One region of the Brachybacterium tyrofermentans genome, then DNA from elsewhere that is predicted to be linked to it. Evidence: predicted binding sites of a transcription regulator. Region 1 holds the regulator's gene; the other holds the start of a gene.
What was found. The regulator HrcA, encoded in region 1, represses chaperone genes, less so after heat shock. The targets are predictions, from matches to a motif close to TTNGCACTCGNNNNNNNCGAGTGCNAA.
Positions count from the first base shown of each region.

Region 2: the regulator HrcA is predicted to act here: its motif matches at 7,036-7,062, upstream of groL (chaperonin GroEL).

Region 1 covers NZ_BAAAIR010000037.1:84,048-99,134, reverse strand. Annotated here, with positions in the region: gene ABD093_RS09585 (ABC transporter permease) at 73-930, opposite strand; gene ABD093_RS09580 (ABC transporter permease) at 923-1,750, opposite strand; gene ABD093_RS09575 (ABC transporter ATP-binding protein) at 1,747-2,805, opposite strand; gene ABD093_RS09570 (16S rRNA (uracil(1498)-N(3))-methyltransferase) at 3,224-4,012, opposite strand; gene dnaJ (molecular chaperone DnaJ) at 4,022-5,155, opposite strand; gene hrcA (heat-inducible transcriptional repressor HrcA) at 5,283-6,293, opposite strand; gene ABD093_RS09555 (DUF3097 domain-containing protein) at 6,437-7,333, shown strand; gene ABD093_RS09550 (DUF4870 domain-containing protein) at 7,496-8,353, shown strand; gene ABD093_RS09545 (iron chaperone) at 8,514-8,885, opposite strand; gene hemW (radical SAM family heme chaperone HemW) at 9,013-10,182, opposite strand; gene ABD093_RS09535 (MOSC domain-containing protein) at 10,179-10,877, opposite strand; gene lepA (translation elongation factor 4) at 10,933-12,825, opposite strand; gene ABD093_RS09525 (alpha-E domain-containing protein) at 13,029-13,946, opposite strand; gene ABD093_RS09520 (circularly permuted type 2 ATP-grasp protein) at 13,933-15,087, opposite strand, start outside.
Region 2 covers NZ_BAAAIR010000034.1:13,095-28,181, forward strand. Annotated here, with positions in the region: gene ABD093_RS07730 (TRAP transporter large permease) at 1-1,197, opposite strand, end outside; gene ABD093_RS07735 (TRAP transporter small permease) at 1,200-1,847, opposite strand; gene ABD093_RS07740 (TRAP transporter substrate-binding protein) at 1,847-2,785, opposite strand; gene ABD093_RS07745 (CPBP family intramembrane glutamic endopeptidase) at 3,269-4,099, shown strand; gene ABD093_RS07750 (SRPBCC family protein) at 4,182-4,643, opposite strand; gene groL (chaperonin GroEL) at 5,212-6,849, opposite strand; gene ABD093_RS07760 (LytR C-terminal domain-containing protein) at 7,222-7,815, opposite strand; gene ABD093_RS07765 (DUF3263 domain-containing protein) at 7,899-8,363, opposite strand; gene ABD093_RS07770 (uracil-DNA glycosylase) at 8,441-9,118, shown strand; gene treS (maltose alpha-D-glucosyltransferase) at 9,217-10,998, shown strand; gene ABD093_RS07780 (variant leucine-rich repeat-containing protein) at 11,307-12,983, shown strand; tRNA gene ABD093_RS07785 (tRNA-Thr) at 13,084-13,155, opposite strand; gene ABD093_RS07790 (DsbA family protein) at 13,229-14,062, opposite strand; gene ABD093_RS07795 (serine/threonine-protein kinase) at 14,235-15,087, opposite strand, start outside.

The DNA of each region.
Region 1 (15,087 bases):
GCTCTCCGGGCCCCGTCGGCGCATCGCGTCGGCGGGGCCTTCTCGCGCTCCGAGCCCTCGCGGGCCAGCTGCTCAGTGCCCGGGGCTCGCGTAGTACCTCGAGAGGTGCCGGAAGACCGCGATGCCGCCGACGAGCACCAGCGGACCCACGACCGGTGACAGCTGGGCGAGCCACAGCGGCACGACCAGCTCCTCGGTGTGGTCGAGCACGAGCGCGGCCGGGAGATAGGCCATGAACGCGAGCGGGAGCAGGAACGTCAGCAGCCAGGCTCCCGCAGTGCCGAAGATCGTCATCGGATACGCGCCGAAGTCCGTCAGCACCCGGTCGATGGTGTCCTTCACGCGGGTCGTGGGCCCCATCGTGAAGTCGAGGCCGGAGATCCCGATCTGCAGACCGGCCTCGACCAGCCCGCCGCTGATCGCCGCGAGCGCCACGTACAGCACTGTCCACGGGGCCCAGCGGATATCGATCGACGTCGCCGCGACGCACAGGATCGTGACGCCCAGCACGAGGTCCCCGATCGTCCCGGGGCTGAAGAAGCGGGTGAGCAGCTGCAGCAGCGGCGGAGCCGGGCGCAGCAGATAGCGGTCCCAGTCGCCGTTGCGCACCACCTGCGCGCTGGCACGGTGCTGCCCGAAGTTGATGGTGCATACGCCGTGCGCCGTGAGCCGCAGCCCGTAGAGGAAGGCCACCTCGGCCACGTCCCAGCCGGCGATGGTGCCGAACGCGCCCAGCAGCACGCCGATGAAGGCGAGCTGGGTCCCCTGGAGGGCAGCGCTGCCGAGGAAGGTGAGGATCAGGTTCATACGGTGCACGCGCATGCTCCGCCAGGTGGCCCCCAGCAGGATGCCGTAGGTGCGCCAGGTCGGGACGGGACGGGCGAGCGACCGTCGTGCGCTCTGGGCGTCCGGCATCGTGTTCTCAGCCACCGAAGATCACCAGCCGCCGGATGGCTCGCCGCCACACCAGGGTGGCCAGGGCGAGCAGGATCACGATCCACAGGGCCTGCAGCCCGATCGCCTGCACCGTGTGCCACCCGGGATCTCGGTCCACATAGATCGACAGCGGGACGAAGACCTGGGCGGAGAACGGCAGCAGGGTGAGGATGCTCGTGAGCCAGTCCGGCATGAACCACAGCGGGATCAGGGCGCCCGAGGAGAACTGGGCGAGCATCCGGTAGATGAGGAAGGCGCCACCGGTCTCCAGGGTCCAGAAGCCCACGAGCCCCACGGTGAAGTTCACGATCAGGGCGATCGCGAAACCGAGGACCAGGGACAGCAGGCACGCGAGGCCGGAGACCCAGGAGCCGGGCAGGGCGATCGCCCCGAGCGCCAGGCCCACGACGAGGGCAGCTGCTGCGGCCGGCAGCTGCGCGATCGTGCCGCCCAGCTGTCGGGCCAGCGCCACGGGGACGGCCGAGACCGGCCGCATGACGTCGAAGGCGATGGCCCCGGTGCGAAGCCTCCCCAGCAGGGAGTCGAACATGAACGGTTGGAACAGCGTGGTGGTGAGCACGCCGAGCACGGCATAGGTGACGGCGTCGACCTGGGCGACGCCCGCGACGTCCGGACGCCCTCCGTAGACGGCGGTCCACACGAGGTGCACGAGGATCACCTGGAGCACGCAGGCCACGATCCCGGTCCAGGTGGACGCCCGGAAGGCGAACTGGGACCGCGCCGCATGGCCCACCGAGGCCCGCAGGGCGACGCGGACCTGCGGAGCGGACAGCCGCTGCGCGGGCGCGCTCACCGCTGCCCCGGGGCGCCCGGGACTCCGGTGCCTGGAGCTGCGGAGCCCGGACCGGCGGCGGCCGGTTCGACCCCGCGGTCGGTGTAGATCCGGCGGATCACGTCCTCGACGTTCGGCTCGCGGGAGGACAGATCCGTGATCTCCAGCGCGTTGGTGAGCCGGCCGATCGCCGCAGGGGCCGCGATCTGTGCGGGATCGAAGCGGAACGTCGCGCGCATCTCCTCACCGGCCGGGACAAGCGTCGTCAGCGTGAGGGCCTCGATCTCGAGGGACTCCGGGATCTCGGGCGCGCTCACCTGGATCTCCCGGAAGGGCGCGTAGCGGGCCCGGAGGCTGTCCAGCCCGCCGTCGTAGAGGATCCGGCCCTCATCGATGATGATCACGCGCCGGGCGAGCTGTTCGATATCGGAGATGTCGTGCGTGGTCAGCAGCACCGTCGTCCCCTCGGAGCGGTTCTGCTCCCCGATGAAGTCCCGGATCCGGGCCTTGGCGACCACGTCGAGTCCGACTGTGGGCTCGTCGAGGTAGAGCACGGGCGGCCGGTACAGCATCGCGGCCACGATGTCCCCGCGCATCCGCTGCCCGAGCGACAGCGAGCGCACGGCGGTGTCGAGGAAGGGGCCCATGTCCAGCAGGTCCACGAAGACGTCGAGCGAGCGGCGATAGTCCTCGGGTGACAGCCCGTAGAGCTTCGCGATCAGCTCGAAGGACTCGCGCAGCGGAAGATCTGTCCACAGCTGGGTGCGCTGTCCGAACACGGCACCGATGGTGCGGGCGTTGGTGCGCCGGTCCTTCCAGGGCACGATCCCCTCGGCCTCGATGTGCCCGGACGTGGGCACGAGGATGCCGGTGAGCATCTTGATGGTGGTGGACTTCCCGGCGCCGTTCGGGCCGAGGTACCCCACGATCTCCCCGTCGTCGATGCGCAGGGAGATGTCGTCGACCGCCCGCGTGGTGATCTTCTGCGTGCTGAAGAAGGACCGCAGGCCGGACATCCTGCCCTCGACCCGACGGGGCCTGCTGAACTCCTTGACCAGGTTCTCGGCGAGGATCATCGCCGCTCACCGGTCCCATCTGCGGTCGCCGGGGACTCGTGGCAGGTGTCGACGCGGCGCATAGCGGATGACACTACACAACCGTGGCCTGCCTCACACGGCGAACAGGGCTCGGAGGGGCCTGTGCCGCGGCACGGGACTCACGCGGACCGACGACGCGACGTCCCGGCGTCGCTCCCCACCTCTGCCCCTACCTCTGTCCCGATTCCTCAGAAACATCCCACGAGCGACACGAATCGAAGGAAAACCGCACCACAGCCCCTGCTCACCCCGAGCCAGACGCCGCCAGCACCGATTCCTCAGAAACGTCCCACGAGCGACACGAATCGAGGGAATCGGGGCGTGCGAGACGTCCGAGCTCCGATCTGAGCGGCGACGCGCGCTAGGCGATGGAAGCTCAGGGCAGGGCGAGGAAGGCTCAGCCCCAGCGACCGAGGAGCCCGCTGAGCACCGCGAGCGCCGCGGGCCCGGCGGTCGAGGAGCGCAGCACCTCGGGTCCCAGCAGCACCGAGCGGGCTCCGGCCTCGCGCAGTGCGTCGAGCTCCTCGGGGTCGATGCCGCCCTCGGGCCCCACGATCACGACGATCTCCTCGACCCCGTGCTCGCTCGCGGCCCGCAGCTCGTCGGCGAGCTCCAGGAGACCCACGGACTCCTGCTCGTGGAGGACCAGCACGAGGCTGCCTGCGGCGGAGCGCTCACGCAGGTCGGCGACGAGCTCGCGAGTGGTGGCCGGGGCGTCGACGACGGGGATCCCGGGCCGACGGCACTGCTTCACGGCGGCCCGCACCGTGCCGGTCCAGCGCGCACGACCCTTGGCGAGCTTCTCGCCGCGCCACACGGAGACGGAGCGGCGGGCGATCCACGGCACCACCCGATCCACCCCGAGCTCGGTGGCGGATTCGACGGCCTGCTCGTCGCGCCCGCCCGTCGCGAGCGCCTGGACCAGGGCGAGCTGCGGCAGTCGCTGCACCGCGGGCGCCGGGTCCGTGAGCAACCGCAGGTCCAGGGCCTCCTTGCGGGCGGCGGCCACCTCGGCGAGCACCTGATGGCCCGGCCCGTCGGTGAGCAGGATCTGCTCCCCCACCCCGATGCGGGCCACCTTGGCGGCGTGCTTGCCCTCGTCCCCGCCCAGGGTCAGAGCGTCACCCTCGCGCGCCGTCTCGAGAGCGGCGTCGAGGATCAGGAACCCGGGCGGGGTGGTGGGCATGTCAGCACCTCAGAGGTCGCGCAGGCGATCGCGGAGCTTGGCGAAGGGGCCGTGGCCCTTGCGCCGGGTGCTCTCGTCGCCGCGCAGGTCCGCGAACTGCTGGAGCAGATCGCGCTCCTCGTCGCTGAGCGTCGTGGGCACGGCGACATCGAGCACGACGCGCACGTCGCCGCGGCGCTCGCGCCGCAGCGGGGTCACGCCGAGGCCCTTGAGGGTGATCTCGTCCCCGGGCTGAGCGCCCGGCTTCACATCGATCTCCTGGGCGCCGTCGAAGGTCTCCAGCGGGATGGTCGCGCCGAGCGCCGCCGAGGTCATCGGCACGGCCATGGTGATCACCAGATCCTCCCCGTCACGCACGAACATCTCGTGCTCGGTGACGGCGAGCTCCACGAAGAGGTCACCGGAGGGACCGCCGGCCTCACCGGTCTCGCCCTCGCCGCGCAGCTGGATCCGGGTGCCGTTCTCGACGCCGGAGGGGATGCGCACGGTGACCGAGCGCTCGGAGGGCGTGCGCCCGTGGCCGGAGCAGACGGTGCAAGGGGTCTCGATGACGTCGCCGTGGCCCTCGCACGTCGGGCACGGCGCCATGGTCACCATCTGGCCCAGGAGGGACTGGGCGACGCGCTGGACGTGGCCGCTGCCGTTGCAGGCCGTGCAGCGGGTGGGGCTGGTACCGGGTTCGGCGCAGGCCCCGTTGCAGTGCTCGCAGAGCACCGCGGTGCGGAAGGAGACCTCCTTCTCGGTGCCGAAGACGACGTCGCGCAGGTCGATCTTGACCCGGCGCAGCACGTCGCCGCCGCGACGCTGGCGGGGCACGGGGCCCTGGTTGCGACCGCGCATGCCGGCGGCCCCGGCGAACATGTCGAAGATGTCGTTGACGTCGAAGCCGGCGCTGCCACCGAAGCCGCCGAAGCCACCGCCACCGCCCATGCCCGGGCCGCCGCCCATGTCGTACTGGCGGCGCTTGTCCGCGTTGGACAGGGTCTCGTAGGCCTGCGAGACCTTCTTGAAGCGCTCGGAGGCCTCGGGGTCGGGGTTGACGTCCGGGTGGAGGGTCCGGGCGAGCTTCCGGTACGCCTTCTTGATCTCCTCGGTCGAGGCGTCGCGGGAGACGCCGAGGAGCTCGTAGTAGTCGTCGTTCACGGTGAAGGATCCTTACCGGGGAGTCGGGGCGCCCGGGGCCGCAGATCGCGGCGGACGGGCACGGTCAGTGATGGATGCTGTGGGGTTCCTGCGGGGAGCTGGGGCGCCAGGCGTGCACGCCCCCGGGTCATTCGAGATAGCGCGACACGTACCGGGCGATGGCCTGCACGGTCGAGATGCCGGCGACGTAGTCCATACGGCTGGGTCCGAGGATCGCGAGGTGCGATCCTGCCCCGTATCCGGCGCCCACGACCGCCGCCTGATGCAGCGCTTGATCATGCAGCTCGGCGCCGATGCGCACTTCGACGGCACCCGGTGAGGCATGCATCTCGGTGAACAGGCGCATCAGCACCAGCTGCTCCTCCAGGACGTCGAGAAGCGGTTCCACGTCCCGGGCGAAGTCCTGGGCCGAGCGGGCGATGTTGGAGGTCCCGGCCAGCATGATCCGGTCCTCCGCGCGGGTCGCGGCCAGGGCTGCGAGCGCGTCCGCCACCTCGGTGGCAGCGGCGCGGTCCACGAGTGGCAGGGTCTCGCAGAGGTCCGTCAGAGGGCGCTGCAGGTCGGTGACCTCGCGCCCCGAGACGGCCCGGTTGAGCTGGTCGCGCAGCTCGCCGTAGAACTCGGCGGGTCGGGGGGAGAGCACGGGGACGGTGCGCTGATCGACCCGACCGGATTCGGTGATGAGCACGACCAGCAGCAGAGACTCGGCGACCTTGACCAGCTCGACGTGGCGGATGCGGGCCTGGCGCCGCGCCGGGTACTGCACCATGGCGACCTGCTGGGTCAGCTGCGCCATCAGGCGCACGGTCCGGCCCAGGAGCTCCTCGACGTCGCCGACGTCCTCCAGCAATGTCCGGATCGCCCGGCGCTCGGGGGCGGACAGCGGCTTGACCGTCGCGACATGGTCGACGAAGGCGCGATAGCCCTTGTCGGTCGGGATCCGGCCCGCGGAGGTGTGGGGCTGATGGATCAGACCCTCCTCCTCGAGCGAGGACATGTCGTTGCGCACCGTCGCGGCGGAGACGCCGAGCTCGTGGCGGTCCAGCAGCGACTTGGAGCCGACGGGCTCACGGGTGGAGACGTAGTCCTCGACGATCGCGCCGAGGATCTGCAGCTTCCGGGCGTCCGTGTCCCCCACCTCCCTGCGTTCCGTCGTTGCTTCGAGTCTCGTCCGACGGGGCCGACCGCGGCCTCGGGGACCGCTGGCACTTACCCGCGCCGAGTGCCAATCCTACGCGTCCCCGGCGGTGCTCGCGGAGAGGTGTTCGCCACGAGGGTAAGGTGTCGCGCGTGCCTGCAGCGTCCGATCACTTCCCCGACCGGTACGGCCATGACGTGCTGTCCTCCGGTCCCCCTGCCCACCATCGTCGCCGCCCGGTGGCCCGCGAGGTCCCCGCGCAGCGCGATCTCGTCGTCGAGGAGGCCTCGACCGGCTTCACCGGCGCCATCACGCGGGTCGAGAAGATCGCCGGCGAGATGATCGTCGAGCTCGAGGACGGCCGGGGCGCCCGACGCACCTTCCCCCTCGGCCCCGGGTTCATGATCGACGGCGGGCCCGTCGTCCTCACCCGGGCCGCGGCACGAGCGCAGGCGCCGGTGCGCAGGCGTTCCGCGAGCGGGTCGGTCTATGTCGAGGGCGCCACGGCGCGCACCGCCCGCGCCTCACGGATCTGGGTCGAGGGCACCCACGATGCGGAGCTCATCCAGAAGGTCTGGGGGCATGACCTCCGTATCGAGGGCATCGTCGTCGAGCAGCTGGAGGGCGCGGACAACCTCGTCGAGCGGGTGCAGGAGTTCGGCCCGTCGGCCGGTCGCCGCCTGGGGATCCTGGTGGACCACCTGGTCCCGGGCTCGAAGGAGTCCCGCATCGCCGCCGACGTCATGAAGCTGGGCGGCGCGCGCGGCAACGTCGCGGTGCTCGGCCACCCGTATGTCGACGTCTGGCAGGCAGTGCGTCCGGCCCGTGTGGGGCTGCGGGAGTGGCCGCACATCCCCAAGGGCACCGATATCAAGGTCGGCTCGCTCGCCGCTCTCGGCTGGCCCCATGCGGACAAGTCCGACATCGGACTGGGCTGGAAGCGGATCCTGTCCACGGTGCGCTCCTATGCCGACGTCGAACCGTCGCTGTCCGGCCGGATCGAGGAGCTCATCGACTTCGTGACCGTGGACCCTGCCTGATCCTGCCTGACCCGGTCTGCACCGATCCGACGCACCGCACCCGGGGGAAAACCCCCAGGTGATCCGGCGGTCCACTCCCGTGATCCCCCGTGATCGTCTCGTTAGGCTGTCTGCATCAGCCAGCGGTCGACCCCCGAGGTCGGCCCCGTCGAAGAAGGAATCATGAGCCAGACTCCGCACCCGCACGATCCGTTCGGCAACGAGCCCAGCGCCGACGTTCCCGAGCAGCCGGCCGCCTCGAACCCGTACTCCGAGGACCAGGCGAGCCCCACCTCCGACCCGGCCCTGCACCCGCACGACCCCTTTGCCGCGAGCACCCAGCCCGCAGGTGCCTCCGCCCCCTCTGCCGGCTCGGCGGCCTCGGCCGCTCCAGGTCCGTACGGCCCCGGTTCAGCGGGACCGCAGTGGTCCGCTGCGGAGCCCTCTGCCGCCTCGCCGTACGGCGCGCCCGCCCCGTCAGCCGACGGCGGCAACGCCCAGGATCCCTACGCCGCAGCCGCCGGGGCAGGCCCGGGCCAGCACGGCGGATACGCCCAGCAGGGTGCGTACGGTCAGCAGCAGGCCCCGCAGGCCGGCCCGCAGAGCACCGATGTGCCGCCGCCCGGCACGAAGGGCGTCTTCGAGGGGCAGCTCTCGGGCCCGGGCCTCAACGACTCCGACACCCGCATGTGGGCGATGTTCTCCCAGCTCGCCGTCACGCTCGGCCACGTGGTCAGCTGGGGCTTCCTCGGCTGGGTCGGGCCGCTGATCATTTTCCTGGTCTACAAGGACCGCAGCCGCTTCGTCCGCTTCCATGCGGCGGAGGCCCTCAACGGAGCGATCACGGTCGCCATCGCGACGGTCGTCCTCTGGGTGGCCATCGGAATATTCGGAGTGCTGACTTTCACTGTCGGCTGGGCGCTGTTCCCTCTGGCCGGGATCCCTGTCCTGATCCAGCTGGTCTTCTCGATCCTCGGCGCCGTCAAGGCGAACCAGGGTCAGTGGTGGAGCTACCCGTTCAACCTCCGCCTGGTGAAGTGACCAGCCAGCCGGTCTGACCTGCACCGGAAGCACCGACGAGGGCCCGACGATCGCTGGATCGTCGGGCCCTCGTCGGTGCTCGGAGCGACGAACAGAGCCGACGGACGAAGCCGACGGACGAGCGAGGACCGAGGACCGGCGCTGTCCGTCCCCTCCCCCGCTACTTCCACAGCACCCCGTCGTCCTCGAACTCGCGGATCCGGTACGCGATCATCCGTCGGAGCAGGGCGCTCGGGACATCCTGGTCATACGGGATCTTCACGCTGCCCATCCCGGTCTCGACGTCGCTGAGCTCATCGTCGAACGCTTGCCGCGTGGTGGGAGTGACAGTGACGTTCGTGTGCTTCGCGTGCGCGCTGATGACGAACAGGATCGTTCCCTGAGCGTGCAGGTACGCAGGGTGCCCCCATTTGATGGCCTCGATCGCCTCGGGTGCGGCCTCCAGGGCGAGGCCATGCAGCTCCTGCAGTCGCGACCGCGCAGGCTCGTCGTGCGCGGCGATGAAGTCGTCGATGCTCGTGGGCGTCGTCATCGCCCCAGTGTCGCCCCACGGCAGCGGAGTGTCGAGGACGACGAGCCGACGCGGACCGGGCGCATCGCGGGCCAGCGGATCGGCGGGTCAGCGGATCAGCGGGCCAGCGGGCCAGCGGGCCAGCACGTCAGGGCACGAGGTCCCGGATGACGGCGTCGGCGAGCAGGCGACCCTGACGGGTGAGCACCGCGCGGCCGGCGTCGAGAGCGTCGGCGTCGAGGTGGCCGCGATCCCGATGCACTGCCAGCTGAGGGCGGGTCTCCTCGGGGACCTCGTCCACGGACAGGCCGTCCACGATCCGCAGCTCGAGCATGATCCGCTCGAGCAGCCGATCCTCCACGGAGAGCAGCTCGGAATCCGCGACCGGGAGGGAGCCGTCGGTCATCGCCGCCGCATAGCGGCTGGGATGCTTCAGGTTCCAGGAGCGCATTCCATCGCGATGGCGATGCGCCCCGGGACCGATCCCCCACCAGTCCCCGCCGCGCCAGTAGGCGAGGTTGTGCCGGGACCGCTGGTCCTCGGTGCGGGCCCAGTTGGAGACCTCGTACCAGGAGAGACCGTCGGCCATGGCGAGGTCGTCGACCAGCTCGTACTTGTCGGCCATGTCGTCCGGATCCGGGGCCTCGAGCTCGCCGCGACGCAGCTGGCGGGCCATCGCGGTGTTGCCCTCGATGATCAGCGAGTAGGCGGACATATGGTCCACGTCGCAGGCCAGCGCGGACTTCACGGAGGTCTCGACATCGGCGAGAGTCTCCCCCGGCGTGCCGTAGATGAGGTCCAGACTCACCGACAGGCCTGCCTCGCGGGCCCAGGCCACGGCCTGTGGCACCCGCTCGGGATCGTGGGTGCGGTCCAGGGTGCGCAACACCGAGGGCACGGCGGACTGCATGCCGAAGGAGACCCGGGTGATGCCGCCGGAGGCGAGGCGCGACAGGGAGGCACGGGTGACGGAGTCCGGGTTCGCCTCGGTGGTGACCTCGGCGTCGTCCGCGAGCGGGATCAGCGTGCGCAGGTGGTCGAGCATCGCGACGAGGTCATCGGCGGGCAGCAGCGTCGGGGTGCCGCCGCCGAAGAAGACCGTCGAGACACGGTCGTAGTCATACCCGGCGTCGCGGTCCGCGGCGAGGGTCAGGTCCATCTCCCGCATGGCGTTGCGCGGATACTCCGCCTGGGAGCCGCCGCCGCCGAGCTCGGTCGCGGTGTAGGTGTTGAAGTCGCAGTACCCGCAGCGCACCGCGCAGAACGGGACGTGGATGTAGACGGAGAGATCGCGCCCGGAGGTGGGTCCAGAACTCATCGCTCACCCGCCAGGTGCCGCTCGGTGCGTGCGGCGAGCTCGCGGTGCAACGCCACGCCGCTGGTCCGCGACCAGGTGTCGAGAGTACGGCTGAGGTCCCGGTCGCGGGCGCCGCCGTAGGCCGCGGCGACGCTCACGCCGTGGCCCGGGGTCAGCTCGACGACGACCGGGTCGCCGGCGCGCACCTCGCCCGGCACGAGCACCCGGAAGTAGACGCCGGTGCGACCGCGGCGGTGGTACTGCGCCCGGAAGTCGTCGGTGCCCATCCACCGCTGGAACGTCATGCAGGGAGTGCGCGGTGCGGTCGCCTCGAGCAGCGCGGTGCCCACGCGCACGCGCGCACCGATCTCGAGATCATCGACGGCGAGCCCCTCGATCAGCAGGTTCTCGCCGAGGGAGCCCGGAGGCACCTCGCGGCCGAGCTCCTCGGCCCAGTGGGCGGGCTCGGCGGCATCCACGGCGTAGACCGCCTGGTCCGGCCCGCCATGATGGGCGCGGTCGGCCTGGATATCGGCGTAGAGGCCGAGCTCGCCGATCTGCACCGGGCCGTCGACCGGGCGCTTGTCGATCGCCGTGGTGCCCACGCCGCCCGCGTCGGGGTGCAGCGCGGAGACGACGCAGACGGCCGCGACGGTGCCAGCGGATCCGGTGGCCGAGGTGGCCACCGGATCCGTGGACGCAGGATTCCTGGTCACGAGTTCCTCCTGAGGTGGGACATGGACCGGTGAGGGCTGGACTCCCCGTCGGCCGTCACTTCTTCTTGGAGTCCTTGGGCATGTCGCCCTCGTCGGAGGAGAGCGCGGCGATGAAGGCTTCCTGCGGGACCTCGACGGATCCGATGTTCTTCATGCGCTTCTTGCCCTCCTTCTGCTTCTCCAGCAGCTTGCGCTTACGGGAGATGTCGCCGCCGTAGCACTTGGACAGCACGTCCTTGCGCATGGCGCGGATGTTCTCGCGGGCGATGATCCGAGCACCGATGGCGGCCTGGATCGGCACCTCGAACTGCTGGCGCGGGATGAGCTTCTTGAGCTTCCCGGCCATCTCGACGCCGTAGTTGTACGCCTTGTCGCGGTGCACGATCGCGCTGAAGGCATCGACGGGCTCGCCCTGCAGGAGCATGTCCACCTTCACGAGATCCGCGGTCTGGGAGCCGGAGACGTCGTAGTCCAGGGAGGCGTAACCGCGAGTCTTGGACTTCAGCTGATCGAAGAAGTCGAAGACGATCTCCGCGAGAGGCAGCGTGTAGCGCAGCTCCACACGGTCCTCGCTGAGGTAGTCCATGCCGCCGAGGTTGCCGCGCTTGGACTGGCACAGCTCCATGACGGCGCCGATGAACTCGGCGGGCACCAGGATCGTGGCCTTCGTGATCGGCTCGCTGATCTCGCTGACCTTGCCCTCGGGGAAGTCGGAGGGGTTCATGACCTCCACCTCGGTGCCGTCCTCCATGACCACGTGGTACACGACGGACGGGGCGGTGGAGATCAGGTCGAGGTTGAACTCGCGCTCGAGACGCTCGCGGACGATCTCCAGGTGCAGCAGGCCCAGGAAGCCGACGCGGAAGCCGAAGCCGAGCGCGGTGGAGGTCTCCGGCTCGTAGTTCAGCGAGGCGTCGTTGAGCTTGAGCTTGTCCAGGGCGTCGCGCAGCACCGGGTAGTCGGAGCCATCGATCGGGAACAGCCCGGAGTACACCATCGGCTTGGGGTCCGCATAGCCCTCGAGCGCCTCGGTCGCACCGCGGATCGAGGTGGTGATGGTGTCGCCGACCTTCGACTGGCGCACGTCCTTCACGCCGGTGATCAGGTAGCCCACCTCGCCGGGACCGATGCCCGGGGTGGGATGGGGCTCCGGGGAGCTCACGCCGATCTCGAGCAGCTCATGGTGCGCGCCGGTGGACATCATGTCGATGCGGTCACGGGACTTCAGGGATCCGTCGATCATGCGGATGTACGTGACCACGCCGCGGTAGGTGTCGTACACGGAGTCGAAGATCATCGCGCGGCAAGGCGCGTCGGCATCGCCCACCGGGGGCGGGAGGGTCCGGACGACGTGGTCCAGCAGGTCCTCCACGCCGAGGCCGGTCTTGCCGGAGACCCGCAGCACGTCGTCCGGTTCGACACCGACCAGCTGGCCGATCTCCGCCGCATACTTCTCGGGCTCGGCACCGGGCAGGTCGATCTTGTTGAGCACCGGGATGATGGTGAGGTCGTTCTCCATCGCGAGGTAGAGGTTCGCGAGCGTCTGCGCCTCGATGCCCTGCGCGGCGTCGACCAGCAGGATCGCGCCCTCGCAGGCGGCGAGCGACCGGGAGACCTCGTAGGTGAAGTCCACGTGGCCCGGGGTGTCGATCATGTTCAGGGCGTAGTTCGTGCCGTCGACCTGCCAGGGCATGCGCACGGCCTGGCTCTTCACAGTGATGCCGCGCTCGCGCTCGATGTCCATCCGGTCGAGGTACTGGGCGCGCATGGCGCGTGCCTCGACCACCCCGGTGATCTGGAGCATGCGATCGGCGAGCGTCGACTTGCCGTGGTCGATATGCGCGATGATGCAGAAGTTCCGCAGCCGCTCCTGGGGTGTCGACGCGGGAAGGATGTCCCGGGCCTCATCGGCCGCGATCCTCGGGGTCACCGGCTTACGTCCTCTCATCACAGCGAGCCGCTGCGCGGCTGCGCAGGGCAATCGGTTCATCGTCTCATGGGGGCCGCGCCCCGTCCCGCCCCGCCGTCGCCCATGGACCGACGTCACACCTCGGCGCGCGGTCCGGAGGGCGGTCGGGAAGGCGGTGCCGAGATCAGGTCGCGGGGCGGAAGTCAGGTCGCGGGGCGGAACGTCAGGTCGCAGGGTGGACGTCAGGTGGCGGGGTGGAAGTAGGTCGTGCCCAGGGCGCGGGTGACCGCCCCGGTGACCTTCTGGAGCTGTTCCATCTCGTCCTCGAAGTCCGCGACGATGTCGTCCAGCGAGCGGAACCGCAGACTCGCCGCCGCCCGCCCCACGATCCGTCGGCCCGGCTCTGCCGTGCCCATCCGGTCGAAGGAGCTGCCGTGCAGCTTGGCGAGGGTCTCGAGCGCCTCGTCGATCTCCAGCAGGCAGTGCGCCGCCGAGCGCGGGAAGATCGAGTCCAGCAGCAGGAACTCGATCGCGTGGGAGGCGCGCACCCGGCCCCGGTAGGACCGGATGTACGCCTCATGGGCGCTGCAGCTGCGCAGCAGCATCACGGTGGCGGCATCGGAGGAATCGTCCAGATCGTGCGCCTGCAGGATTCGGGCGATCATGTCGACCCGCTCCAGCAGCTGACCGATCCGCAGGAACAGCCAGGCCTCGTCACGGGTCATCGAGGAGTCGACCAGCCCGTTGACCACGGCGCAGCGGTCCTTCGCGAACTGGAACGCGCCATGCATGCGCGAGGGGCGCACGCCGCGCGGCATGCCCAGGGTGGTCGTGTTCAGCGACTCCCAGACCTCGGTGGACAGCGCCTCACGGGCTCCGCGCGCGTTCTCGCGGGCGGTCTGCATCGCTCCGGCGACCGACGAGGGATTCTGCCGGTCGGTGACGAGCCGGTCGAGCACCCGCTGCACGGTGAGGTCGGCCTCGTCCGTTCCCCCGCTCCCGAAGATCTCGTAGACCCCTGCGCAGGCGACGGGGACGTCCAGGGAGGCGTCCTCCGTGATCGACTGGAGCATCACGTCGAGGATGCGGGCGGTCTGATCGGCACGCTCGACATAGCGCCCGATCCAGAACATCGAATCGGCGATCCTACTGAGCATCATCGGCCTCCTCCTCATCCGCCGCGGCGGCCCCGTCGGTGCTGGTCCCGGCGGGGCCTGCTCCCGAGTCCGGCACGGTCTGCCCGTCCTCGGGATCCAGCGCATCCTGCAGGTCCAGGAGCGGAATAGCGGACGTGACCGGGTCGGGCTCCCGCGTCGGCTCCTCCGAGTGGTCCTCGGGGAGGTCGTCGTACTCGTCGTAGTTCCCGTCCAGCGGATCCTCGATCCGCTCCTCCTCGGCCGAGGACTGCGACCGGGCCTGCGCGGAGATCGCCCCGGTCCCGGCGGCCGCCGGCCGATCGGTCGCGAGCACCCAGGTGTCCTTCGATCCCCCGCCGCGCGAGGAGTTCACGATCATCTCGCCCCGTGGGAGCGCCACCCGGGTGAGCCCGCCGGGCAGCACCCAGACGTCGTCCCCGCTGTTCAGCGCGAACGGTCGCAGATCCACGTGACGGCATTCGGGGCCGCCGTCGACCAGGGTCGGGATGGTGGACAGCTGCACCACGGGCTGCGCGATCCACCCGCGGGGGTCGGCGAGCAGCCGCTTCCGCAGGGCGTCGAGCTCCTGGACGGAGGCCGCGGGGCCGATGACGATGCCCTTGCCCCCGGAGCCGTCCACCGGCTTCACGACCAGCTCGTCGAGCCGGTCCAGCACCTCGGCCAGCGACTCCGGCTCCTCGAGCCGCCAGGTGTCGACGTTGGGGAGGATCGGGTCCTCGTGCAGGTAGTACCGGATCAGGTCCGGGAGGTAGGTGTAGGTCAGCTTGTCGTCGCCGATCCCGTTGCCGATCGCGTTGGCGACCACCACGTTGCGGGCCAGCACGGCTCGCACCAGACCGGGGACCCCGAGCATCGAGTCGGGCCGGAACACCTCGGGATCGATGAAGTCGTCGTCGGTGCGCTTGTAGATGACGTCGACGCGGCGCAGCCCGGCCGTGGTGCGCATGTAGATGCGCTCGTTGCGCTCGACGAGGTCACCGGCCTCGACCAGGTCCACCCCCATCGTGCGAGCCAGGAGGGAGTGCTCGAAGTAGGCGCTGTTGTAGCGGCCCGGCGTGAGCACCACGACGGTGGGGTCCTCATCGGCGATGTCCGGCGCCGCGGCCTGCAGCGCGCTCAGCAGCCGCCCCGGGTACTCGCCCAC
Region 2 (15,087 bases), on a different contig from region 1:
CCGACCCACCCGGGCCCCGACGAACAGGATCACTCCGACCGGCGGGGTGATCGTGCCCAAGCACAGGTTGAAGGTGATCATGAGGCCGAAGTGGATCGGGTCCACGCCCAGCTCGAGCGCGACCGGGAGGAAGATCGGGGTGAAGATCAGAATCGCCGGGGTCGGGTCCATGAACATGCCCACGACGAGCAGTGCCAGCATCATCAGCAGCAGCACGATGATCGGGGAGCTCGAGACCCCCAGCAGTGCGGTCGCGATGAACTGCGGGATGGTCGCGTAGGCGAGCACCCAGCCGAGCACCCCGGAGACCGCGATCAGCAGCAGCACCACGGCAGTCGTCCGCGTAGCCGAGAGGATCACCGCGGGCAGCTTCTTCACGGTCAGCTGACGGTAGATGAAGCCCAGCACCAGGGAGTAGACCACCGCGATCACGGCGGACTCGGTCGCGGTGAAGAACCCGGCCACCAGACCGCCGATGACGATGACCATCATGAAGACGGCGGGGACGGCGGCGAGCAGAGTGCGCAGTGCGGTCGCGAGGGTGAGCTCGCCGCGTGCGGCACCGTTGTCGGACCCGACCAGCGCGGGGTTGCGCTTGGCGGCCAGCCAGACCATGACGACGCAGGCGAGCATCCACACCAGGCCCGGGCCATACCCGGCGGCGAACAGCGTCGCGACCGAGGTGGAGGACACCAGCGAGTACACGATCAGCGTGTTCGACGGCGGGATCAGCATGCCCGAGGGGGCGGAGGCGACGTTCACCGCGGCGGCGAAGGCCGGGTCGTAGCCCTCCTTGCGCTGGCGCGGGCCGAGGATGCCTCCGACCGCCGCGGCCGAGGCCACGGCTGCGCCGGAGACGGACCCGAACAGGGCGTTGGCGACCACGTTGGTCTGGGCGAGGGAGCCGGGCATCCGGCCCACCAGCACCTTCGCCGCGTCGATCAGTCTGGCGGCGACGCCGCCGGTGTTCATGAGCTGCCCTGCCAGCACGAAGAACGGGATCGCGAGCAGGGAGAACGAGTTCGCGCCGGTGAACATCTGCTGGGCGGAGACGAACACTGCGGGCTCGAAGCCGATGACGGCGATGAGCGCCACCACGGAGGGCAGCCCGATCGCGATGGCGATGGGGGCGCCGATGGCGATGAGGACGAGGATGCCGATGATCAGGATGATCCCGGCGAGCATCGCGGGATCCATGATCAGTGCTCCTTCTCGGTGTCGGTGCGAGAACCGGGGCGTGCGGTGGTATCGGTCCGGACGCCCTGGTCGAGGTGAAGGTCGTGGTCCGGTTCGACGTCCTGGTCCTCGACGACCGCGGCGGCGGCTGCGGCGCCGGAGCTCTCGGCCGCCTCGTCGTCGGTCTCCTCGAGCGGGGCGAGCTCATCGCCGCGCAGTGCGAGAACGAGGTCCTCGAGAGCCAGGAAGGCGATCATCGTGCCGGTGACGGGCAGGGCGAGGTACATCAGCCCCACGGTGAAGGGGAAACCGGGGATCACCTGGTCCCAGGACATCGACATCCCGCGGATGCCTCCCCAGACCATGACCAGCACGGCGAAGGCGAGCGTGCATCCCTGCACGAGGACGATGAGCACGTGGCGGGCGACGCCCGGGGCGCGCAGCGCCAGGAAGTCGACGGCGATGTGGCCGCGCTCCCCGAAGACCAGCGTGGCGGCGAAGAGGCTCAGCCACACGAACATGTATTGCGCGGTGACGGTGGTCCAGGGGCTCGGTGCGCCGAGGACCTGGCGGGTGAACACCTGCCAGACCACGACCAGCACGAGCACCGAGAACAGCACGATGCACAGCACCTTGAGGACGTTGAGCAGTCCTTCACGGATCAACAGCATCAGGCACCTTCCTTCTCGCTCACGGCGCGGATCGCGTCGTACAGGGCGATGTCTGCGGGATCCTCGAGGATCGACAGCCCGGTCTCCTCGATGATCGGCAGGAACACGTCAGGATCGGGCTCGGTGATCACGACACCGCGGTCGAGCATCTCCTGGGTGGCGTCGGCGGTCTGCTGCTTCCAGATCTCGACGAACTCGCTCTGGGTGACGGCCCAGGCCTCGCGCAGGGCGTCGGCGTCCGCCTCGTCCATCCCCTCGAGGAGGTCTGTGTTCGCGAGCATGAAGTCGAAGCCGACGAGGTGGTTGGTCATCGTGAAGTGCTTGGCGACCTCGTAATGGCGCTGGGTGACGTAGGAGATCTCGTTGTTCTCCGCACCGTCGAGCACGCCGGCCTGCAGGCCGGTGTACACCTCGCTGTAGGCCATCGGGGTGGGCACCCCGCCCATGTTGGTGATCAGGCGCAGGAAGATCTCGGACTCCTGGACGCGGATCTTCATCCCGGCGAGGTCCTCGGGGGTCTCGATGGGACCCTTCGTGGTGTAGAGGTGCCGACCTCCCTGCGTGTATCCGCCGAGCACGGAGAGCCGCTTCTGCGGCTCGAGCGAGGCGAACAGCTCGCCGACGATCGACTCGTCGAGCATGACGCGGTTCTGGTGGTCGATGTCGTCGAACACCCCGGCCACGTTCATCGGGAGGAAGCGAGGCGAGGAGTTCTCGATCTGGGTGCCGGAGATGACCGCCATGTCGATCGCGCCGTCGGAGACCAGCTGCACCGTCTCCTGCTGGTCGCCCAGCGAGTTGTTCGCGTAGACGCGGGCACCGTAGCGGCCGTCGGTGGCCTCGGCGATGCGCTCGCCGAAGGAGATCAGCGAGCCGTAGCTGGGGTGCGACTCCGCCTGTCCGAGCGAGATGGACAGCACCCGGTCCACGTCGGTCACGGCACCCTCCTGGGTGGCGCAGCCCCCGAGCAGGGCGGTACCGGCACCGAGGACCGGGAGGGACGTCAGGAATCTCCGACGTCCCACTCCTTCCCGGGCTCCGTGACGGGGACCGGCGAGCGAGCGGGCAGCTCCTCGACGGCGGGACGATGGTGTTCGCACTGCATTCCTCCTCGAATGACGTCTCCGGACCGCGGTGCAGCCACGGCACGGACGTGCACTCGCCGCCGCGATGCCGTGTGCGGCAGCGGCCCGCGAGCGCTCCGGGGCCGAGTGGCGATGCGTCGAGGGGACTCCTGCGCAGGAGCCCTCACCGGCTCGTTGTCGAGCCCGAAGGCGACAATGCCCGGTCGCATCGCGTGGTCGACCCCGGTCAGGGTGCCAGGAGCTGAGAAACCGGTCTCAGGCGTTGCCGAGCATTGCCATCGCAGGGGGTGGTGAGATGAATCCCGCCGGCGCACCTCGCCTGGCATGCTGGAGCGCATGGCGACGCCACCCAGCACTGCCGCCCACGCTCCCGCACGGAGCACACCTCCGATCGGCGTGCTGCCGGCGGCGGGCGTCTCAGCCTCTGCCTTCCTGCTGTTCGGTCTCCAGCTCGCCGGGTGGGGGCACGGGGTGCTCCTCCTCGGTCTGCTGGCCGCCTTCCTCGTGTCCCGGGAGCTCGGCAAGGACCTCTCCCTGATCGGCCTGGGGATCGCCATCGTCTCGACCACCTCGGTGAAGGCGGATGTGGACTGGGACCGGTTCTTCACCATCGGCACCGTGCTGATCCTCGCCGTCTCCGCACCGCTGCTGGTGGACCGCCTGGTGCTGCGTCGCCGAGCGATCCGCTTCCCCTGGCTCTCCGGCGGGACATGGAACCGCTGGCAGATGGGATATATCGTCGCCGTCCCCGTGCTGGGCTGGCTGATCCTGCCCTACTACTTCATCACCTCGGGCGCCTACGAGAACTGGCCGCACATCACCGATGGCGGCGCGCTGGCACGGTTCTTCGTCGGCGTGAACTTCGTGGGCACCTGGGACGAGCTGTTCTTCATCTGCACGTGCTTCGCGCTGCTGCACCGCCACTTCCCGCTCTGGACGGCGAACGTCCTGCAGGCGGTCATCTTCGTCTCGTTCCTGTGGGAGCTCGGCTACCAGGAGTGGGGGCCGCTGCTCACCGCCCCCTTCGCGCTGCTGCAGGGCTGGCTGTTCTCCCGCACCGGCTCGCTGCTGTACGTGCTGATCGTGCACCTGCTGTTCGACGTGATGGTCTTCCTCGCCATCGTCCACGCGCACAATCCGGGCGTGGTCCCGATCTTCCTCGTCTGAGCCGAGCGGGGCCTGCTGGGCGGGCCGAGCTGAGCTGGGACGGCTGGGCTGGGCTGAGCGGGGCCGGCTGAGCCGAGCCGGCTCAGCGGCCGGCGAGCACCTCGCGGATCGCGGCGAGAGTCGCCGGGATCCCGGTGCGCGCGGCCTGCTGACGCAGAGCGATCTCCTCCTCGGCACGGTCGCCGTAGCGCTCGGCGAAGACCTCCTCGAAGTACGACGTCGTGCGCGTGTACTCGGTCAGCTCCGTCCCGCCGGCCGCGGTCGGTCGCAGCCGGTACCCCCACTCCGCCCGGCCGGGCCCCACCGACCAGGCGAAGTGCTCGCCCGGGGTGGCCACGATGACCTCCGACGTGGTCTGCCAGGTGCGCTCCGGGGTGTGGTTGAACCCTGTGAAACGGGCACCCACCCCTCTCTGCTCGTCCTCCCACTCGCACCTGAGGCACTGCTGGCTCCACTCCCCCGTCCGCGTGACATCGCTGAGCAGCGCGTACACCTCGTCCGGCGCGGCCGGAACGACGATCGAATCCTTCATCTCATAGGTCATGGCGCCATTGTCCCGTGGCCGGAGACACCGCGGAACAAGTGAGCAGTCCGCAATCTCGGCTGGCGTCCCGCAGGCGGATCCCGGATCCTGACGCCGCAGGGGCGGCCGATCTGCTCTCGGGGGCGGGCCGGCCAGCTGCCGATCTGATCTCGGATAGGGGCAACGGCGTCGAATGTCGTCAGCGGATGGTGCGCCGCTCACCCCGACCCGGCACCGCCCCTCAGCCGCCCTCAGCTCGTCCCTGCTGCACAGCGGGATACGAGCTTTCGTCTCCCGGCGAGGGCTCACGCTCCCCTGAGCCGCGAGCCCTCGCCCGGTGACGACAGTTCGTACGAGACACGGAGGATGTCTCAGGGACCGCTCGGGCGGCACAACGGCCAGGCACCCAGGGAACGCTCCGGCAGCACAGCGGGAATGCACCCCGAGGCACAGTGAAGGGCCCCGATCCTCCGGAGAGGATCGGGGCCCTTGACGCTCAGGAGAGCGGTGCGTGATCAGCCCTGGGACTGTTCCCGCCGTGCCGGTCCCCTGCCGCGGGGAAGCCCGCGACAGGTCGACCAGCAGGGGATCACATCATGCCGCCCATTCCGCCCATGCCGCCCATGTCGTCGCCGCCACCGGCCGGGGCCTTGGGCTCCGGCTTGTCGGCCACGACGGCCTCGGTGGTCAGGAACAGGCCCGCGATGGACGCTGCGTTCTGCAGCGCGGAGCGGGTGACCTTGACGGGGTCGATGATGCCGGCGGCGAGCAGGTTCTCGTACTCACCGGTGGCAGCGTTCAGACCCTCGCCCACGGGGAGGTGGATGACCTTCTCGGCCACGACGCCGCCCTCGAGACCGGCGTTGACCGCGATCTGCTTGAGCGGGGCCTGGATGGCGACCTTGACGATGTTCGCACCGGTCGCCTCGTCGCCGACGAGCGAGAGCTTGTCGAAGGTGTCCTTGCCGGCCTGCAGCAGCGCGACGCCGCCACCGGCGACGACGCCCTCGTCCACAGCGGCCTTGGCGTTGCGCACGGCATCCTCGATGCGGTGCTTGCGCTCCTTGAGCTCGACCTCGGTCGCCGCACCGGCCTTGATGACGGCCACGCCGCCGGCCAGCTTCGCGAGGCGCTCCTGGAGCTTCTCACGGTCGTAGTCCGAGTCCGAGTTCTCGATCTCGGCACGGATCTGGGACACGCGACCGGCGATGCGATCGGCGTCGCCGGTGCCCTCGACGATGGTGGTCTCGTCCTTGGTGACGACGATCTTGCGCGCCTGGCCGAGCTGCTCGAGACCGGCGGTCTCCAGCTTGAGGCCGACCTCCTCGGCGATGACCTGGCCACCGGTGAGGATGGCCATGTCCTCCAGCATCGCCTTGCGGCGATCGCCGAAGCCCGGGGCCTTGACTGCCACGGACTTGAAGGATCCCTTGAGCTTGTTGACGACGAGGACCGCGAGGGCCTCGCCCTCGATGTCCTCGGCGATGATCGCGAGGGGCTTGCCGGCCTGGATGACCTTCTCCAGCAGCGGCAGCAGGTCCTTGACCGAGGAGACCTTGGAGGACAGCAGGAGGATGTAGGGATCCTCCAGCACGGTCTCCTGGCGCTCGGCGTCGGTGACGAAGTAGGGCGAGATGTAGCCCTTGTCGAACCGCATGCCCTCGGTCAGCTCCAGCTCGAGGCCCATGGTGTTGGACTCCTCGACCGTGATGACGCCTTCCTTGCCGACCTTGTCCAGCGCCTCGGCGATGAGCTCGCCGATGGCCGGGTCAGCAGCGGAGATGCCCGCGGTGTGAGCGATCTGGTCCTTCGTCTCGATCTCCTTGGCCTGCTTGAGCAGGGTCTCGGAGACCGCGGCGACGGCCTGGTCGATGCCGCGCTTGAGCGCGATCGGATTGGCGCCGGCTGCGACGTTGCGCAGGCCTTCCTTGACGAGGGCCTGGGCGAGGACGGTGGCGGTGGTGGTGCCGTCGCCAGCGATGTCGTCAGTCTTCTTGGCGACCTCCTTGACGAGCTCGGCGCCGATGCGCTCGTAGGGATCGTCGAGTTCGATCTCCTTGGCGATCGACACGCCGTCGTTGGTGATGGTGGGCGCGCCCCAGGACTTCTCGAGCACGACGTTGCGGCCCTTGGGACCGAGGGTGACCTTGACGGCGTCGGCGAGCTGGTTCATTCCGCGCTCGAGACCGCGCCGGGCCTCTTCGTCATAAGAGATGAGCTTGGCCATTGTGGAATCTCTCCCGTGTGGTGTGGTGTCCACCCGACCCTGTGCCCGCGACGGACGAGACCCCGCACCGTGTTCATGTCCCACGGCGCAGAGCCCCTCACGGGGCCGGAATGTTCGTGGCCGGTCAGCAGTGTTCTGCTGTCCGATCAGGCTCACGACTCCCGAGCGCGGCGACACCCGGAGGTGCTGTCACTCTCGATCATCGAGTGCCAGAACATCATAAGCACTCGGAGCCGGAGAGTGCTAACTCCAGAGGCCCGGATCCCACCATTCCGCTCTGGGCCGACCGGAATCACAGCAGACAGCAGAACGCGCGCCGCCCGTTCCGGTGGGAAGAGCGGCGCGCGTCCGAAGTGCTGAGTGCGGCGGCGATCAGCCCTCGTCGCCGCCCTCCTCGTCGTTGCCGGACTCCGGATCGTCGACGGCCACGTAGGTGATGCGGGCCTCGTACTCGTCGCTCTGCCGGGCCTCCCCGGCACCGACCTCGTCCGCGAGGGCCTGAGCCGTCTCGGCGTCCTCCTGGTCGTGGTAGAAGACCACCGGCTCCTGCTGGACGTTGTCCGCGGTGCCCACGCCGACCTCGGCCCAGTCCGAGTCCTCGAGCGTGGACTGCCACCTGCCGGCCAGACCGTTGATCCCTCCGGCGTTGATGACCTGGATCGGGATGGACTTGTCCGCCTCGGGGGCGGGAGTCTCCTCCTCCGTGGTCTCCTCAGCAGGTGCTTCGCTGGACTCGCTCGCGGCCGGCGTCGTCGGATCCTGAGCGCGCTCGTCGCCGTCGCCGCCTCGGCCGCCGATGAGGAAGAGCAGCACGATCAGCATCACGAGCGCGGCTCCGATGATGATGATGTAGAGCAGGTTCTGGCGCCAGAACGGCTCCTCGGCGCGATGCGCGCCGTGGAAGGACACGGCGTCGGCCTCGTCATCGAATCGGTCCGGCGGGAAGGGATACTGGGAATCAGCCACGGCCCCATTAAACCTGCTTCGCGCGGTGAGGGTGTGGAGCACACGCCCCGTCGGCCGTTCCGTCGGGCGGCGAGGACGGTCCCTCAGGCGACGCGACCGGTGCCGCGGCTCGGCGCGGCACCGTCCTCGGAGGTGCGTCGGCCGCGCAGCCGGTTGACCACGGCCGGTGCCGCCCGCAGCGCCGCCGGATCATCGAGCAGCGAGTTCAGGCGCACGTAATAGGCCACTTTCGAGATCCCGATCTCCTCGCGGATCGCGCGCTCCTTGGCGCCGACGTAGCGGAAGGTGCGGGATTCCAGCGCGAGGATCATCCGGTCGCGCTCGACCAATCCGCCCTGCGGACCCGGAAGTGATTGGTCGCTCACGTCGTCCGGCGCGTCACCGCGGCCGGCGCCGGGCTCGGAGCCCTCCGCAGGGTCCCCCAGCAGGCCGACGTCCCCCACGCCACCGCCCCTCGCGGCACCCATGTCGTGATCCGGTTCACGGCCCGGCTCGCGGCCCGTCCCGCGCTGGGCGCGGTCGGGATCCTGGGCAGGGTCGACGGGCATGGGTCGAGGCTACGCGGGAGCGGGCCCCTCCCGAATCCGGCTCGCCGCACCGCCCCGGGCGGTGGAAGACTGCTCACATGCCGACCCCGCTCACCGAGACCATCAGCACCGATTGGGCCCGCGCGCTCTCCCCCGTCGAGGGCCGGATCCATGCTCTGGGCGAGTTCCTGCGCGCCGAGATCGACTCCGGCCGCGGATACCTCCCTGAGGGCGATGCGGTGCTGCGGGCCTTCACCCGGCCGATGTCGGAGGTGCGCGTGCTCATCGTGGGCCAGGATCCCTACCCGACCCCGGGTCATCCCCTCGGGCTCTCCTTCGCCGTGCACCGCGACGTGCGGCCGCTGCCCCGGTCCCTCGCGAACATCTATACCGAGCTGGAGAGCGACCTCGGGATCCCGCGGGCCGCGCACGGGGACCTCACCGCCTGGCAGGACCAGGGCGTGCTGCTGCTGAACCGGGTCCTGACCGTGACTCCGGGAGCTCCTGCCTCGCATCGCAAGCAGGGCTGGGAGCAGGTCACCGACGCGGCGATCCAGGCACTGGTCGCTCGAGGCGGGCCGCTCGTGGCGATCCTGTGGGGTCGTGATGCCCAGTCGCTGATCCCGGCGCTCGGCGAGGTGCCCTACGTCGCGAGCCCGCATCCCAGCCCGCTGTCCGCCTCCCGCGGGTTCTTCGGGTCTCGTCCGTTCTCCCAGGTCAACGAGCTTCTCGAAGCACAGGGCGCCTCCCCGATCGACTGGCGGATCCCCGAGTGACGACAGGGCCCGACGGCGTACTCCGCGGCACCTCGGAAGCGCACTACTGTAGGGGCACGCCGAGCGCCCGGCCCACCCTCACTGCCGCGGAGGATCCGATGCCCCTGAACCCCAGCCAGTTCTCACCCCAGGGTCCCGGGGTCGACTACGACCCCCACTGGTACCGCAAGGCCGTCTTCTACGAGGTGCTCGTGCGCGCGTTCGCGGACGGCAACGGGGATGGTACCGGTGATTTCACCGGCCTCATCGAGCGCCTGGACTATCTGCAGTGGCTGGGGATCGACTGTCTCTGGCTGCCGCCGTTCATGGCCTCCCCGCTGCGCGACGGCGGCTACGACATCGCCGACTACGAGGCGGTGCTGCCGGAGTTCGGGTCGATCACCGACTTCGAGCGTCTGGTCTCCGAGGCCCATCAGCGCGGCATCCGCGTGATCATCGATCTGCCGATGAACCACACCTCGGACAAGCACCCGTGGTTCCTGGAGTCCCGCTCGGATCCCGAGGGCCCGTACGGCGACTTCTACGTCTGGTCGGACACCGACGAGAAGTACTCCGAGGCCCGCATCATCTTCGTGGACACCGAGGAGTCGAACTGGTCCTTCGACCCGGTGCGCCGCCAGTTCTTCTGGCACCGCTTCTTCTCCCACCAGCCCGATCTGAACTTCGAGAACCCGAAGGTCCGCGAGGCCATGTTCGACGTGGTGAGGTTCTGGATGGACAAGGGCATCGACGGGTTCCGGGCCGATGCGATCCCCTATCTCTTCGAGGAAGAGGGATCCGACGGGGAGAACCTCCCTGCCACCCACGACTTCCTCGCCGAGCTACGCACCTTCGTCGACGAGCACTGGCCGGGCCGGGTGATCGTCGCCGAGGCCAACCAGTGGCCCAGCGACGTCGTGGACTACTTCGGGACCGACGACAAGCCCGAGTGCCACATGTGCTTCCACTTCCCGGTGATGCCCCGCCTGTTCTATGCCCTGCGCGAGGGCAGCGCCCGGCAGATCATCGACATCCTCGAGGACACCCCGGAGATCCCCACGGGCGCTCAGTGGGGGACCTTCCTGCGCAACCATGACGAGCTGACCCTGGAGATGGTCACCGGCGAGGAGCGCTCCGCGATGCTCGGCTGGTACGCACCGGACTCCCGGATGCGGGCGAACGTCGGCATCCGTCGGCGCCTCGCACCCCTGCTGGACAACTCCCGCGGCGAGCTCGAGCTGATCCACGCGCTGCTGCTGTCGCTGCCCGGCTCCCCGTTCCTCTACTACGGCGACGAGATCGCGATGGGCGACAACATCTGGCTCACCGATCGCGACGCGGTGCGCACCCCGATGCAGTGGACCCCGGACCGCAACGCCGGCTTCAGCGAGATCACCGACCCCGGCAAGCTGTACCTGCCGGTGATCCAGTCCCTCGTCTACCACTACGCCACCACCAACGTGGAGGCGCAGATGGCCCATTCGAGCTCGCTGCTGCACTTCGTGCGCTGGATGCTCGCGGTGCGCAAGGAGCACGAGGCCTTCGGCATGGGTGCCTATCGCAACGTCCCGGCGGACTCCGACCGGGTGCTGGCCTTCACCCGCACCTACGACGGCGCCGAGCACGGCGAGGAGGCGTCCTTCCATGCGGAGACCCTGCTGTGCGTGTTCAACCTGTCCGGGCAGCCGGTCACGGCGAGCCTCGATTTCGGAGGGCTCGCACGGCGCACCGTGCGTGATCTGTTCGGGGGCCATGAGTTCCCGCCCGTCGCGGAGGACGGCTCGCTGACCGTGATGCTCGGGGCGCACGGCTACTACTGGCTGAAGGTGCGCGAGCTGCACCCCGACGGGGAGCCGATGACCGTCACCACCGCCATGCCGGTGATCGCCGCGGAGGAGTGATCATCGTGCTGGACGTCCTGGCGGTGCCGGCCTGAGGTCGCCGCGGGGGATGCACGGCCATGCGGTGCGTCACGCGGCGCGTGGACCGTCGGCCCGTGCCGACCCGCCCCGGACACTCCCGGCAGGAGCGCTGGTCATCCCGCGCGCGAGCGCTCCGCAGCGGCTGGGCGAGCACGCCGTGGAAGGGGCCGAGGTGGACCGTCGCCGTGCGTGGTGTCAGACTCTCGGGGGTTCTCGGCGCGATCACCCGCGCCCGAACCGGTCCTGGGCGCCCCCGTGAGCCCGTGTCTATGCAGAGGGAGTGGGATGTGACGGAGCCGCGATCAGCCGCAGAGGAAGCACGCGACCCGAGCACGACGCCGGAGCGCCTTCTCGAGCTCACCGAGAAGCATCCCCAGCTGCAGAAGCTGATCGTGCTGAACCCGTCCTGTCCCGAGGTGGCACGGCAATGGATCCTGGCCACGAACCCCTGGGCCAAGGCGGCCTTCGAGGAGTCCTCGAGCGGCGCAGCCGAGGCACCTCGGGCCGAGAGTTCTGACGAGACCCGCGAGGACGAGAGTCCCGCCAGGTCCCGCGAGGACGAGAGCCCCGGCGAGTCCGATGAGTCCGACGAGGGCGGCGACGCCGAGGAGTCCCGCGACTCCGGCGAAGAGCCCGACGAGAGCGATGAGCCCGACGAGGTCTCCGTCTGGGGCGACTTCTCCGAGGACGGGCTCTGGGGAGAGGCGTCCCAGCCCGCCGACGGAGCAGGCAGCCACGCGACGCATCGGGCCGACGGAACGTCATCCACCGGCGGATCCGGACCGGTGAGAGTGCGGGTCGCGGAGGACCGCGGCGTGGTCCCGCTGGGCCCCGTGAACCCTTCCACGTCGCCGTCGAACGCCTCGCCGTCGAGCATCTCGCCGTCGGCCGTCTCACCGTCGAGCGCCTCACCGTCGAGCGCCTCACCGTCGACCGTCGGCCCCGCCGGAGCCGGAGCCGCGGCGGCAGGAGCTGCTGCCGGCGGGGCAGACCGCGCCGCGGGATCGCCCGCAGCGCCTGCCTCGCCTCCCGCCGCTCAGGCCCCTCCCGAGACAGCAGCGCTGACGTCCGGATCTGCGTCGACCGGTCCTGCACTGTCCGGACCGGCACCGACCGGACCCGCGCAGTCCGGACAGGTCTCGCCCGGACCGGTCTCTCCCCCGGCACAGTCACCGTCCACCGCATCAGCCCCGCCGTCGGCCGGGCCTGCGGCAGCCGCACCGGGGCTCGGAGCGGCTTCATGGCAGGGCTCTGCCTCGCAGCCTCAGCACCCGGTGGAGCCGACCCCGACAGCCGCCTACGGTCTGCCGGCGTTCTCCGGCCCGGCTGCGGCGCAGCACGGCGCTGGATCTCCGCCGCCTCCCGCGGGTTCCGAGTCGCCCGAGGGCACCGATCCGTCGCGGCGCCGTCTGTGGTTCGCCGGCGGCTGCTGCCTCCTGCTGGCGATCGTGCTGCTGATCGCCGGCGGCTTCGGGGCCCGCGCCCTGCTGGCCGGCAACGACGACGAGTACCAGCGCGACAGCTCCCCCTCCGCCGAGGAGGCGCCCTCCTCCGCTCCCGAGGAGGCCCCGACCACCACGGAGGAGGAGACCCCCTCGAAGGAGCCGGTCTCCCCCGCCCCCGATGGTGCGCACGAGATGACCGAGCTCCGGTCCCCCTCCGGGAACATCACCTGCCAGCTCGAGAAGGACACCGTGGCCTGCTCGATCGTGGAGCGCGGCTTCACCGGCGCCGGGCTCGAGGACTGCTCGGACGGTCCCTTCTCGATGAAGGTCAGCAAGGGCACCGCCGTCCGCGCCTGCGGGTCCTCGTACCTCAGCGACACCGCCGAGACGCTCGAGTACGAGGAGAGCGCCAAGCACGGCAACACGGCCTGCACCAGCCGTTCCGAGGGAATGACCTGCTGGAACACCGACACCGGACACGGCTTCTCGGTCAACCGGGCGTCGTACGAGACGTTCTGATCCGCTGACCTCCCGCGTCGACCCGCTCGGGCACCACGCACCACGCACCACGAACGACGAGGACCCCCTCGGATCGACGATCCGAGGGGGTCCTCTCACGAGCTGGAGACGGGAATCGAACCCGCAACCACCTGTTTACAAGACAGGTGCGCTACCGTTGCGCCACTCCAGCGGGCGGATGCGGCCGATGCCTCGACCGCACCCGGAAGTCTAGAGGACCCCTGAGGGCCCTGCAGACAGTCCGATCAGCCCTGACCGGCGTCCGAGGCGCCACCGGCGTCGGAGGCCGCGGACTTGCCGCCTGCGGCCAGCACGGCCTCGCGCAGGGCGCCCGGGGTGACCCAGTCCTGGAACTGGGTGCCGTCGATCTCGACGTAGGGCGTGCCTTCTGTCTTGTCCTTCGCGTACGGCTCGGCGACCTTGCGAACCCACGGCTGATAGGTCTTGGCGTCGATCGTGGCCTTGACGTCCTCCGACGCTCCGGCCTCCTTCGCATAGGCCCAGATCTGATCATCGGTGAGACCGGCCGAGTTCTCCGCCGGCTGGTTGGCGAAGAGGAGCTGCATGAAGGCCATCGCCTGGTCAGGGTCCTCCTCGTACACGGCGACCATCGCGGCCGCGGTACGGGTGGAGTAGTCACCGGTGGTCGACGCCGAATCCAGCAGGCGCCGCGGCACGAGGTGGAGGGTGACCTCCTCGTCGTCGACCATCTTCTGGACGTCCTTGCCGTTGATCTCCTCGAACTGGCCGCAGATGGGGCACATGAAGTCCAGGTGCATCTCGAGCACCGGCTTCCCGGAGTCCTCCGGGGCGCCGAACGTGAGGTACGGCTGGTCCTCGCTCATGCTCTGCGGCACCGCGACGGGACCTTCGGGCTGCGCGGAGCGGTAGATGAGGACCCCGAGACCGGTCGCGATGGCCAGCGCCACCACGACGATCACGGCGATCACCACGGTGCGCACGGTGCGCTGGCGGCGCAGCTCGTTCTGGCGCTGCTGGCGGAGGGCCTCCCGCTGCGCCTCGCGACGCTCCTGCGCCGACTTCGACGGCGTTGACTTCGACGAACCGGACGCGGCCATGAATGCTCCTAGCCCCCGATCCGGGGCTGCGGTGGGTAACAGGTCGATGAGAGTTTAACCGTCGATCCCTGGGCGGGAACGGGATGGATGGGCCACTTCACGCCGACGGGATCCGCCGACGGGGGCGATGCTGCGCGCGACGGGCCGTTTCAGGCGCGGCGCGCACGCCGCTTCAGCGGCGCCAGATGGCGATGTCCTCCAGCGTGGGACCGTCGGGGAAGGGGAAGTAGTCGACCACGCCCTCGCGGGCGAGCACGGTGAAGACCACAGCGCCGAGCAGCAGGATGAGCAGCACGAGCACCACGGCGGTCCAGACTCTGTCCGGGGCGGCCGAATCGAGTATCCGGTGCGCGCCGTTGCGGGTGGTCCGGCTGCCGATCCCGACCCACGTGATCAGCAGCGTGACCGCCATCGCGGTCGCATACGCGGCCCCGTCCGGCGGCGCGGCCCCCTGGAGCAGCGTCCAGGCGGCGTCGAGGGCGATCCCGACGAGCACCCCGAGGATGAGTGGGAACAGTGCCTGCAGCGCGATCTCGAGCAGACCGAGCAGGAAGCGGAAGGGGCTCGCGAACCCTGCCGCCCACGCCGGCCCGGATCCCGTGGAGCCGCGCAGGCGTTTGCCGGCGACCGCGTTGTGCGACCGCTCCCAGGTGCGGGCGAGCGCACCGAGCAGGAGGAACACCGCGAGCGCCGCATACGGGGCGACCGCCGCGAGCGTGACGATCAGCAGGTGGCCGATCCACACCAGGAACGGCCGTCGGGGTGGCAGCGGGGTGGCCCAGGCGCCCAGCATCCGCTGACTGCCGTCGGCACCAGGGACGCCCTGCTGCGGCCCGAACTGCTGGCCCGCAGGCTGCTGCGGCGCGAGCTGCTGAGGAGCCGGCTGCTGGTGCACCGGATGAGGGTGCTGCTGGGGAGCCTGCTGGGGAGGCATCGCCTGCTGCACGGGCGCCGCGGAGGGCGGGTGGGGGCCACGCTGGACCGGATGCGCCGAGGGTCCGGGGAAGCCGGAGCTCTGCTGCTCC